One region of the Serratia entomophila genome, then DNA from elsewhere that is predicted to be linked to it. Evidence: predicted binding sites of a transcription regulator. Region 1 holds the regulator's gene; the other holds the start of a gene.
The links. The regulator PurR, encoded in region 1, represses purine synthesis genes. The targets are predictions, from matches to a motif close to CANGCAAACGTTTGCNTG.
Positions count from the first base shown of each region.

Region 2: purL (phosphoribosylformylglycinamidine synthase) is a predicted target of PurR. The motif match lies at 3,040-3,057, and genes of this name have one in related genera.

Region 1 is NZ_CP082787.1:2,274,881-2,281,218, reverse strand. It holds gene nemA (alkene reductase) at 1-360, shown strand, start outside; gene gloA (lactoylglutathione lyase) at 532-939, shown strand; gene rnt (ribonuclease T) at 1,017-1,700, shown strand; gene KHA73_RS11195 (Grx4 family monothiol glutaredoxin) at 1,770-2,117, opposite strand; gene KHA73_RS11190 (C40 family peptidase) at 2,533-3,351, shown strand; gene cydH (cytochrome bd-I oxidase subunit CydH) at 3,495-3,584, opposite strand; gene purR (HTH-type transcriptional repressor PurR) at 3,909-4,934, shown strand; gene punR (DNA-binding transcriptional activator PunR) at 4,931-5,875, opposite strand; gene punC (purine nucleoside transporter PunC) at 5,999-6,338, shown strand, end outside.
Region 2 is NZ_CP082787.1:3,784,055-3,790,392, reverse strand. It holds gene KHA73_RS18330 (DUF2157 domain-containing protein) at 1-796, opposite strand, end outside; gene tadA (tRNA adenosine(34) deaminase TadA) at 907-1,413, shown strand; gene mltF (membrane-bound lytic murein transglycosylase MltF) at 1,414-2,874, opposite strand; gene purL (phosphoribosylformylglycinamidine synthase) at 3,150-6,338, shown strand, end outside.

The DNA.
Region 1 (6,338 bases):
GATCAGGAAGAAGCCGCGCTGTACCTGGTGGAAGAGCTGAACAAGCGCAATCTGGCCTACCTGCACATCTCCGAACCGGACTGGGCCGGCGGCAAGCCTTACTCCGACGCCTTCCGCGATTCGGTGCGCGCCCACTATAAAGGGGTGATCGTCGGCGCCGGCGCCTACACCGCCGAGAAGGCCGAAGATCTGATCAATAAAGGCTTTATCGATGCGGTGGCCTTTGGCCGCAGCTATATCGCCAACCCGGATCTGGTGGAGCGCCTGCAGCAGCATGCCGCGCTTAACGACCCCAAGCCGGAAACCTTCTACGGCGGCGGCGCCGAAGGCTATACCGATTATCCGTTCCTGACCAACTAACGAACCTTTATCCCCCCCAGCGGCCATGACAGCATCATGGCCGTTTTTTTTCGGTCAACAGGTGTGACGCTGTCACTCATACTGCGTTGAATTCCCTTGTGCGACAACGCTATACTGAGTTTCGCCTCGACCCACCCGCCGTTGGCAACGGCACAGCCAATCAGAGGAATTATGCGCTTACTCCATACCATGATCCGCGTCGGTGATCTGCAACGCTCCATCGACTTCTATACCAAGGTATTAGGCATGCGCCTGCTGCGCACCAGCGAGAACCCGGAATACAAATATTCGCTGGCGTTTGTCGGCTACAGCGATGAAAGCGAAGGCGCAGTGATTGAACTGACCTACAATTGGGGCACCGAAAGCTACGAAATGGGCACCGCATTCGGCCATCTGGCGCTGGGCGTCGACGATGTGGCGGCCACCTGCGACGGCATTCGCCGCGCCGGCGGCAAAGTGACCCGAGAAGCCGGCCCGGTCAAGGGCGGCACGACGGTGATCGCCTTTGTCGAAGATCCGGACGGCTATAAGATCGAACTGATCGAGAACAAGCACGCCGGCCACGGCCTCGGCAAGTAAGGCTACCCCAGGGCGCAGCGGCGCCCTTCTTTTTATCCCGTGATAAGCGCCTGCAACCGGGCGCAAAATTTGCCATAATGCGCGCTGCATTCGATGAAGATAAGAAACTGATGGCCGAAAAAAGTGATCTTAACGCCCTGAGTGGTCGTTTTCGTGGGTTTTATCCCGTAGTAATAGATATTGAAACCGCCGGTTTTAATGCCAAAACCGACGCGTTGCTGGAAATTGCCGCCGTCACGCTGAAAATGGACGAGGACGGCTGGCTGCAGCGGGATGAAACCCTGCACTTTCACGTTGAGCCTTTTGAAGGCGCCAACCTGCAACCGGAGGCGCTGGCGTTCAACGGCATCGATCCGCACAACCCGCTGCGCGGCGCGGTCAGCGAATATGACGCGCTGCACGCCATTTTCAAAGCGGTGCGCAAAGGCATCAAGGATCGCGGCTGCAACCGGGCCATTATCGTGGCGCACAACGCCAACTTCGATCACAGCTTCCTGATGGCCGCCGCCGAGCGCGCCAGCCTGAAGCGCAACCCGTTCCACCCGTTCGCCACCTTCGATACCGCGGCGCTGAGCGGGCTGGTGCTGGGCCAAACGGTGCTGGCGAAAGCCTGTATCGCCGCCGGCATGCCATTTGACAGCAGCCAGGCGCATTCGGCGCTGTACGACACCGAGCAAACCGCCCTGCTGTTTTGCGAGCTGGTCAACCGCTGGAAACGCCTCGGCGGCTGGCCGCTGGCCGCCGGCGACCTCGACGACTGACAAAAAAATCGGGCGGCCCAGTCTGCACTGGCGCCGCCCGATATGCGATGGCAACAAGCCGCCGGCCGATTAAGGCTGTTGGTCTTCCTGCTCTTTGTATTTCTCTGCGGTTTCTTTGATCAGCTGCTGCAGTTCCCCGCGCTGATACATCTCGATGATAATATCGCAGCCGCCGACCAATTCGCCGTCAACCCACAGCTGTGGAAACGTCGGCCAGTTGGCGTACTTAGGCAGCTCGGCGCGGATGTCCGGGTTTTGCAAAATATCAACGTAGGCAAAGCGCTCGCCACAGGCGGACAGCGCCTGAACCGCCTGTGCGGAAAAACCGCAGTTTGGCAGCTTTGGCGAGCCTTTCATGTACAGCAGAATCGGGTTCTCAGCAATCTGGTGCTGAATTTTTTCAATCGTCGTCGTCATTTATTGCTTCCTCAGGCCACATCTCATGGCTACAACATGCATCACACGGGCTATTGTAGCGGCTGGAACAGCCGCAAGAAAACGCCATCTTTTGCAAGGGCATTCACCCGCCGCCGATCGCGCTTCACCGGCAACGCCATTCCGGTTAAAACATACGCTCAGAATAACATTTTTAATCCGACCATTTCACTAATATATTTTGGCGGCCCAACCGCCCGCTTTATAATATCCACGGAAACGAGGTGATGTTTTTTTATACATCAACAGGTTGATTTTAAACCAAAAAAAATGCTATTAACTTTTTCTCACAATATGGATTATCATTTATGAGTTCTTCGCTGTTTTATATGGCGAAATTCGGGAATACTGTGACTCTTTCGATATCCGTTTCGGGGCCAAGGTTGGTGACATCGACATGCGTTTAATTCTTACGCTTTTTGTGCTGTTATTTACGCAGCTATTCTTCAATTTGGCGCACGCTGCGCCACAGGCGCGTGTTGCCGCCGAGCAGCGCAAGAGCCATGTTAATGAAGCACGGCCGGATGACCGCAAAAAAAAGAAAGCGGTAAAGGCCGGCAAAAAAGCCAAAGTCACGGCAAGCGAGAAAAAAACCAAGATCGCCAAGGCCAAACCCGAGAAAACCGCTAAAAAGATTGTCAGCGCCAAGTCGAAAGCCAAACCCCAGAAAATCGCCAAGATCAAAGTCACCCCACCGAAAAAGGGCTACAAAAAAGGCTACGGTCGCCACCGCGAAGCCGGTATGGCAACCGCCAAACTGGTGCTCGATGATAAGCCGCTGAAGCTTAGCCCGGCGCATAAAAAACGCTATCAGCACGCCAAACAAACTGCCATGGCCAAGCTGATGGATCAGATGGGCAAGCCTTATCGTTGGGGCGGCAGCTCGCCGCGCACCGGCTTTGACTGCAGCGGCCTGATTTATTACGCCTATAAGGACGTGGTAAAAATCAAGATGCCGCGCACCGCCAATGAGATGTATCACCTGCGCGACGCCGCGCCGATCAAGAAAAACGAACTGGAAAGCGGCGACCTGGTGTTCTTCCGCATCAACAACCGCGGCGTGGCCGATCATGTCGGCGTTTACCTCGGCAACGGCAAGTTTATCCAGTCTCCGCGTACCGGCGAAGAGATCCGCATCAGCCAGCTCGACAACGACTACTGGCAGAACCACTACATCGGCGCCCGCCGGGTAGTGACGCCGAAAACCATCCGCTAATACCAGGCTGGCGCGATACGCGACCGAAATGCCTGGAGAACCTCCGGGCGTTGGCGTACCGGACCTGTGCTGCAGAAAAACGCGGATAACCGCCGGGGAGAGCGACGAGGCGCAGCAAGCTGCGCCTTTTTAATGCCGGGGATTCAGTTCAACGCGGCGGTGAAGCTGAAGGCAATGATCACGGCCAGCGCACACAGGGTGGTGAACAGCGACATCTTCAGATCGGTATCCATTACTACTCCTTCTCAGATAGGCTTTCCCAAGGATAAAAGGCGCACAATTAGTACGTCAAATCATTTTCCCACAGTTCGCCAATAAAATCTTGTTATCATTTCCCTGTTTATAATACCGATTACCTCTTCCCCTTTTGCTCAATATGCGACAAAATTCGCAGTTCACAACTGCGTACCGGCAACAATGCCCCTCCTGACCAAGCGCTGACGACTTCAATACACTAAAAACTCAGTTTTCGCTTCTCTGGAGGAGGATCTACGCAGGCAAACGATTAACATCACACTTACATGCTGCAACATGTAAGTTCAGGAGTCATTTCTTACATGGCAACGATTAAAGATGTGGCCAAACGCGCTGGCGTTTCCACCACCACCGTTTCGCACGTCATCAATAAGACTCGTTTCGTCGCCGAAGAGACCAAAGCGGCCGTGTGGGCCGCAATCAAAGAACTGCATTACTCACCGAGCGCCGTAGCGCGCAGCCTGAAGGTCAATCACACCAAGTCGATCGGCCTGCTGGCCACCTCGAGCGAGGCGCCCTACTTTGCCGAAGTGATTGAGGCGGTGGAAAACAGCTGCTACAGCAAGGGCTATACGCTGATCCTGTGCAACTCGCACAACAACCTGGACAAGCAGCGCGCCTACCTGGCGATGCTGGCGCAAAAACGCGTCGACGGGCTGCTGGTGATGTGCTCGGAATACCCGGACCAACTGCTGGGCATGCTGGAAGACTACCGCAATATCCCAATGGTGGTGATGGACTGGGGCGCGGCGCGCGGTGACTTTACCGACACCATCATCGATAACGCCTTCGAAGGCGGCTACCTGGCCGGCCGTTATCTGATCGAACGCGGCCATCGCGATATCGGCGCCATTCCCGGCCAGCTGGCGCGCAACACCGGCGGCGGCCGCCATCAGGGCTTCCTGAAGGCGATGCAGGAAGCCAATATCGAGGTGCGCGACGAATGGATAGTCCAGGGCGACTTCGAACCGGAATCCGGTTACAAGGCGATGCATCAGATCCTGTCGCAAAAACAGCGCCCGACCGCGGTGTTCTGCGGCGGCGACATCATGGCGATGGGCGCCATCTGCGCCGCCGACGAATTGGGCCTGCGGGTGCCGCAGGATATTTCGGTGATCGGCTACGACAACGTGCGCAACGCCCGCTACTTCACCCCGGCGCTGACCACTATCCACCAGCCCAAGGAGCGTTTGGGCGAAATGGCCTTCACCATGCTGCTGGATCGCATCATCAGCAAGCGCGAAGAGTCGCAGGTGATAGAGGTGCATCCGAAGCTGATCGAGCGCCGTTCGGTCGCCGACGGTCCGTTCATCGACTACCGCCGCTAATCGCCGCTGCCGGGAGCCCGCGCGGCTTCCGGCAGCGTTTCACCCAGCCACTCTTGGTTCAGGGTTTCACTGTCCCCCAGATATTCCAGCAGCCAGGCCATCGCCGGTGAGGGTTTATCCTGCTGCCAGGTCAGGCAGCAGGGGCTGGCGGGAAACGGCTGCTGCAGCTGCAGCGCCACCAGTTCGCCCCGCTGCACCAACGGCAAAACCCGGTGGGCCGGCATCATGCCGACGCACAGCCCGGCGCACAGGCAATCCAGCGCCGAAACCCAATCCGGCACCACCAGCCGCCGCTGGTTATCCAGCGTCCAGGTTACGCGCTTCGGCAGGTTGCGCGAGGTATCTTCCAGGCACAGCGAGGGATAGGGCCGCAGCTGGTCGTCATGCAGCGGGCCGGCCAACTGCGCCAGCGGGTGCCCTGGGCTGGCCACGCACAGCCAGTTCATATACCCCATATCGCGGAAGGCAAAACCGCCGCCGACCGGCACCGCGCGCGTCGCACCGATCGCCATCTCCGCCCGCCCATCGACCAGCGCATCCCACACGCCGTTGAATACCTCCGGCTGAACCTGCAGTTCCACGTCGGGAAAGTGCCGATAAAAGTCCAGCACCAGCTGGCGGCAGCGCTGCGGTTTGACGATGATGTCCACCGCGATGTTCAGCTGGCCGCGCCAGCCGTTGGCCACCTGCTGGCACTGCCGGCGGGTGTCGAGCATTTTTTTGATGACAACCCGCGCATCCTTGATAAACAGCGCGCCGGCCGGCGTCAGCTCCACGTCGCGATGGCGCCGCTCGAACAGCGGCACCGCCAGCCACTGCTCCAGCTGGCGCACCGTATAGCTGACCGCCGACGGCACCCGGTGCAGCTCCTGCGCCGCCGCGCTGAAACTGCCGGTGCGCGCCACTGCGTCCACCACTTCCAGAGAGTATTCAGACCACATTGTCTTGCCTTCAATTTTTTTAACAGCACTTTGCAAATATTACCGTTTCACAAGCAGAGATCCAGCCGGATACACTTGCCGGCGCTAAAAACCTGCGACAACAAAATATTAACGAGAAATACCATGCGAAATTCCTTTGGCTTTATGTTCTATCTCGCCGGCCTGAGTATGCTGGGTTATCTGGCGACCGACATGTACCTGCCCGCCTTCGGCGCCATGCGGGAAGAGCTGCAAATTTCCGCCGGCGCCATCAGCGCCAGCCTCAGTATCTTCCTGGCCGGCTTCGCCTTTGCGCAACTGCTGTGGGGGCCGCTCTCCGACCACCTGGGCCGTAAACCGGTGCTGCTGATCGGCCTGGCGCTGTTCGCCCTCGGCTGTCTCGGCATGCTATGGGTGCAAAATGCCGTGCAGCTGTGGTCGCTACGTTTTATTCAGGCGATCGGCGTGTGCTCCGCCGCGGTGA
Region 2 (6,338 bases), 1.5 Mb from region 1:
GGAACAGCTCGATTTGCCGCACCTGGTACCAGCCGTCGAGATCGCCGTAGTTGCCGAAGATCGACAACAGCCACAGGGCGATAAACAGATACAGCAGCCCCATCGCCAGCGAAACCCTGTCCAGCCCGCGCCGGGCCAATACCGGTTGCAGCAGCAGCGCGGCGGCGATCAGGACCACGCCGAAGGCGATAAAGCGGATCGGGTAGCTCATGCCGAGCCAGTAGGCGCCCCAGCCGGACAGATAGCCGGTTTCCGCGCCGAAGGCGTTGCCGAGCGACAGCAATGCAAACCACCATACCAGCCCGGACTTGCCGAACCAGCCGATCAGGCCGTACAGCAGCGCAGCGAAGACCAACAGTACGGAAACCCGGCCGCTGCCGTTATCCAGCCATACGCCCATTTGCCACAGGGCGCAGGCGGTGAGCAGCACCGCGATAAACAGCGCCGCCTCATTGCCGTAGCGTTTCTCAGGGTGCCGGCGGCGGCGGCGCAGCGCCCAGGCGTAGGCCAGCGCCGCCAGCACGCCGGCAATCACCATGCGCGCCGGCGCATCGAAGCGGAACAGCTCGCTTAACCAGGCTAACAGGCCGCTGTCGGCGAACAGGCTGGTGATGGCGATGACCAGCGAAGCCAGCGCGGCCAGAAACGCATAGCGCGCCAGCCGCCGCCAGTCGAAAGGCTGGATTTCCACGTGCTGCAACAGCTGCTGTTGCTGTTGCGGCGTCAGCGCGCCTTCCCCGACCCAACCGTTCAGCGCTTTGCGCACCACCGCAGCGTTCTTTTTACTCAGCTTCATGTTCCCTTTCCCTGAATCACACCGGTTTGCGCCAGTATAGTCGAGTGGCTGCGACAAAAGAGGACTAGTGTGTATAATGCCCGCCGCAAAAGCGCACGAGGAACTATGCGATGACTGAATATAATGATGAATACTGGATGCGTCAGGCATTGCGGCTGGCCCTGCGCGCGCAGGAAGAAGGGGAAGTGCCGGTGGGTGCGCTGCTGGTGTTGGATAATCAGGTGATAGGCGAAGGCTGGAATCGGCCGATCGGCCGCCACGATCCGACCGCCCATGCGGAAATCATGGCGTTGCGCCAGGGCGGGGCGGTGCTGCAAAATTACCGGCTGTTGAACGCCACGCTGTACGTCACGCTGGAGCCCTGCGTCATGTGCGCCGGCGCGATGGTGCACAGCCGCATCCGCCGCCTGGTGTACGGCGCGGCCGACGAGAAAACCGGCGCGGCCGGATCGCTGGTGGACATCCTGCGCCATCCGGGCATGAATCATCAGGTGGAGATCGCGTCGGGCGTGCTGGCGGAAGAGTGCGCCGCAACGCTGAGCAACTTTTTCCGCCTGCGCCGCGAGCAAAAAAAGGCGCTTAGGCTGGCGCAGCGCGCAGAGAATAAACCAGAATAATCAGTAATTAAGCGCCAGTTCCGGCATCACCGCCGGATAGCCTTTCCCCAACGCCTCACGCTCGGCCTCTTCCTGCGCCGCTTTCCTTTGTTTTTCCTGCAGATAGCCGACCAGACTGACCTGATAGCGGCGGATGTTTTCCACATAGTTATAGGCTTCGCGTCCGCGCGCGTAGCCGTAGGTCAGCTGCGGGTAGTAGCGTTTCTGGCTGAGCATCGGCAGGCGCTGTTTGACGTCCACCCAGCTGTCCGGATTGCCTTTTTGCATTTTGGTCAGCCTGCGGGCGTCCAGCATATGCCCCCAGCCCATGTTGTAAGCCGCCAGCGAGAACCAGATGCGTTCGTCTTCCGGCACGCTGTCCGGCACCTTGGCCATTAAGCGCTGCAGGTAGAGTGCGCCGCCCTGAATGCTCTCTTCCGGATCGAGACGATCGTTGACGCCCAGGCCGTCGGCGGTGGCGCGGGTCAGCATCATCAGGCCGCGCACCCCGGTGGGGGAGGTGGCCTGCGGATTCCAGTGCGACTCCTGATAAGCGATGGCCGCCAGCAGCTTCCAGTCGATCTCGCTGGCGTATTTTTCAAACAGCGGGCGGAAGTTGGGCAGCACCGCATCGATGGCCGACAGGAAGGTTTTGGTATCCACGTAGTCGAAGCTGCCGACGTGGCCGAGGTATTTCTCTTCCAGCCGGGCCAGGGTGCCGTCGTCCACCATCTGGCTATAGAAGTCCAGCATCGCCGCATACAGGCTGTCGTCGTTGCCGCGTCTCAGGTACCAGGTCACCGGTTCTTCATCGGTCACGTCGAACGCCACCGCCAGCTGCGGGTGGATGCGCTGCAGCAGGGCGATGGTCACCGAGTCGCCCAGGGTGTAGTCCAGCTTGCCGTCGGCAACCTGTTCCAGCAGCTCCTTCGAGGTGAGATCGCTGGAGGCTTCCCAACCGAGATCCGGGAACTTATCCTGCTTGAGCTGTTTCAGCGTGCTGACGTGCGCAGAGCCGGAGGCCACCGCCAGCTTGCCTTTAATATCGGCAAAGCTTTTTGGCCGCGGGGTGCCCAGGCGATACACCAGCTGCTGGGAAACCGAGTAATAGGCCGGGCCGGTGCGCGCGCGGCTGAGGCGATCCTGATTGTAGATCAGGCCCGCCGCCAGCAGATCGGCGGCGTCATCGTCCAGATCGTCAAACAGATCGTTAATGTTCTTATGAGGGATCACCACCAGTTTCACCCCCAGGTAGTTGGCGAAGCGTTTCGCCAGCTCATAGTCGAGCCCACCGGGCCCCTGTTTGGTGGTGAAATAGGTGAGCGGCGAATTCAGGGTGCTGATCCGCAGTTCGCCGCGGGATTTTATCTCTTCGAGCTGCCCACCCTGGCCGCTGCGCCAGGCAATGTTGGGCCACAGGGCGAGCGCCAGAAGCAGGGTGACAACACCGATTAGAATGTAATTTATTTTAAGGCGTTTCAAATAGTTATCCAGTGGTGGCACAGGTACGCCGGCGATGACAACCTCGTCTTTTCTTATGGTTAAATCACCAGTGCCGGGGCATTTTGCGCAACAAAACGCCAGCGTGCAACTTTATTGACACGTTATGACAATTCGATGGCGCGAACAGCTTTTATCAATAATAGCTACGCAAACGGTTTCGTCGGCGGCGCGGATTCTCTATAATGGCGCGCGTTTTCCCCTGTTGCGCCCAATGAAGCGCTGAAGTCAGTTGCTTCGAAGACGAGAGAACTTTGATTATGGAAATACTGCGTGGTTCGCCCGCTTTGTCGGCTTTTCGCATTACCAAACTGCTGTCCCGCTGCCAGGACGCTCAACTTCCGGTCAGTGATATCTACGCCGAGTACGTCCACTTTGCCGATGTTAGCGCACCGCTAAGTGCCGAAGAACATGCCAAGCTTCAGCGCCTGCTCAGGTATGGCCCCTCTCTCGCCGAACACGCCCCCGCAGGCCGCCTGCTGTTGGTGACGCCGCGTCCGGGCACCATTTCCCCCTGGTCTTCCAAAGCCAGCGACATCGCTCACAACTGCGGCCTGAAGCAGGTGGTGCGGCTGGAGCGCGGCCTGGCGTTTTACGTCAAGGCGCCGGCGCTGACCGAATCCCAGTGGCAACAGTTGGCCGCCTTGCTGCATGATCGCATGATGGAAACCGTCTTCAGCGAGCTGCAGCAGGCTGAGCAGCTGTTCGCGCATCACCAACCGGCGCCGTATCAGGCGGTGGACGTGCTGGGTGAAGGGCGCAGCGCGTTGGAACAGGCTAACGTCAGGCTCGGCCTGGCGTTGGCGCAGGACGAAATCGACTATCTGCTGAACGCCTTTACCGGGCTGGGGCGCAACCCGACGGATATCGAACTTTATATGTTCGCGCAGGCCAACTCCGAGCACTGCCGCCACAAGATTTTCAACGCCGATTGGATCATCGACGGCGAACAGCAGCCGAAGTCGCTGTTCAAAATGATCAAGAATACCTTCGAGCAGACGCCGGACTACGTGCTGTCGGCTTATAAGGACAACGCCGCGGTGATGGAAGGCTCGCAGGTCGGCCGCTTCTTCGCCGCGCCGGGCAACGGCAAATATGATTACCATCAGGAAGACGCGCATATCCTGATGAAGGTGGAAACCCATAACCACCCGACGGCGATCTCCCCATGGCCGGGCGCCGCGACCGGCTCCGGCGGCGAGATCCGCGACGAAGGCGCCACCGGCCGCGGCGCCAAGCCGAAGGCCGGTCTGGTGGGCTTCTCGGTGTCCAACCTGCGCATTCCCGGCTTTGAACAGCCGTGGGAGCAGGATTTCGGCAAGCCGGATCGCATCGTCACCGCGCTGGACATCATGACCGAGGGCCCATTGGGCGGCGCGGCGTTCAACAACGAATTCGGTCGCCCGGCGCTGGTCGGCTATTTCCGTACCTATGAAGAGCAGGTCAACAGCCACAACGGCGTTGAACTGCGCGGCTATCATAAGCCCATCATGCTGGCTGGCGGCATCGGCAACATCCGCGCCGACCACGTGCAGAAAGGGGAAATCACCGTCGGCGCCAAGCTGGTGGTGCTGGGCGGCCCGGCAATGAATATCGGCCTGGGCGGCGGCGCGGCGTCTTCGATGGCTTCCGGCCAGTCCGACGCCGATCTGGACTTCGCTTCGGTACAGCGCGACAACCCGGAAATGGAGCGTCGCTGCCAGGAAGTGATCGACCGCTGCTGGCAGCTGGGCGAGCAAAACCCGATCCTGTTCATTCACGACGTCGGCGCCGGCGGTTTGTCCAACGCCATGCCTGAGCTGGTGAGCGACGGCGGCCGCGGCGGGCGTTTCGAACTGCGCGACATCCTCAACGACGAGCCGGGCATGAGCCCGCTGGAAGTGTGGTGCAACGAATCGCAGGAACGCTACGTGATGGCGATTGCCCCGGCGCAGATGGCGCAGTTTGACGAGATCTGCCGCCGCGAGCGCGCACCTTATGCGGTGATCGGTGAAGCCACCGAAGAACGGCATTTGACGCTGAACGACCGCCACTTCGACAATCAGCCGATCGACATGCCGCTGGACGTGCTGCTGGGCAAAACGCCGAAAATGACGCGCGACGTCACCAGCCTGCAGGCCCAGGGCCAGCCGGTGCAGCGTGCGGGCATCACCCTGGCCGACGCGGTGAAACGCGTGCTGCATCTGCCGGCGGTTGCGGAAAAAACCTTCCTGATCACCATCGGCGACCGTAGCGTAACCGGCATGGTGGCGCGCGATCAGATGGTCGGCCCATGGCAAATCCCGGTGGCCGATTGCGCGGTGACCACCGCCAGCCTGGACAGCTACTACGGTGAAGCGATGTCGATCGGCGAGCGCGCGCCGGTGGCGCTGCTGGACTTCGCCGCTTCCGGCCGCCTGGCGGTAGGGGAAGCCCTGACCAACCTGGCCGCCACCGAAATCGGCGAGCTGAAGCGCGTGAAGCTTTCCGCCAACTGGATGGCCGCTGCCGGCCACCCGGGCGAAGACGCCGGCCTGTACGCGGCGGTGAAAGCGGTGGGCGAAGAACTCTGCCCGGCGCTGGGCATCACCATCCCGGTGGGTAAAGACTCGATGTCGATGAAAACCCGTTGGCAGGAAGGCAACGAACAGCGCGAAATGACCTCGCCGCTGTCGCTGGTGATCACCGCCTTCGCCCGTGTGGAGGACGTGCGCCACACCGTGACGCCGCAGCTGCGCACCGACAAGGGCGATACCGCGCTGCTGTTGATCGATCTGGGCAACAGCCACAACGCATTGGGCGCCACCGCGCTGGCGCAGGTTTACCGTCAGCTGGGCGACAAGCCGGCCGACGTGCGCAACGTCGAACAGCTGGCGGGCTTCTTCAACGCCATGCAGCAGCTGGTGGCGGATCGCGCGCTGCTGGCCTACCACGACCGCTCCGACGGCGGCCTGTTGGTCACGCTGGCGGAGATGGCGTTTGCCGGCCACTGCGGCGTCAACGTTGATATCCGCGGCCTGGGCGACGATGCGCTGGCGGCGCTGTTCAATGAAGAGCTGGGCGCGGTGATTCAGGTTACCGCCGACCAGCTCGAGAGGGTGCGGCAAGTGTTCGCCCAGCATGGTCTGAGCGACAACGTGCATCACATCGGCAGCGCGCAGGCCGGCGATCGCTTCGTGATTAGCCAGAACGGCAAGGCGCTGTACGGCGAGAGCCGCAATACGCTGCGCACCTGGTGGGCGGAAACCACCTGGCAGATGCAACGCCTGCGCGACAACCCAGAGTGCGCCGATCAGGAGCATAAGGCCAAGCAGGATGAGCAAGATCCGGGCCTGAACGTGAAGCTGAGCTTCGCGCCGCAGGAAGACATCGCCGCGCCTTATATCGCCACGGGCGTCCGTCCGAAAGTGGCGGTGCTGCGCGAACAGGGGGTGAACTCCCACGTCGAGATGGCGGCGGCGTTCCAC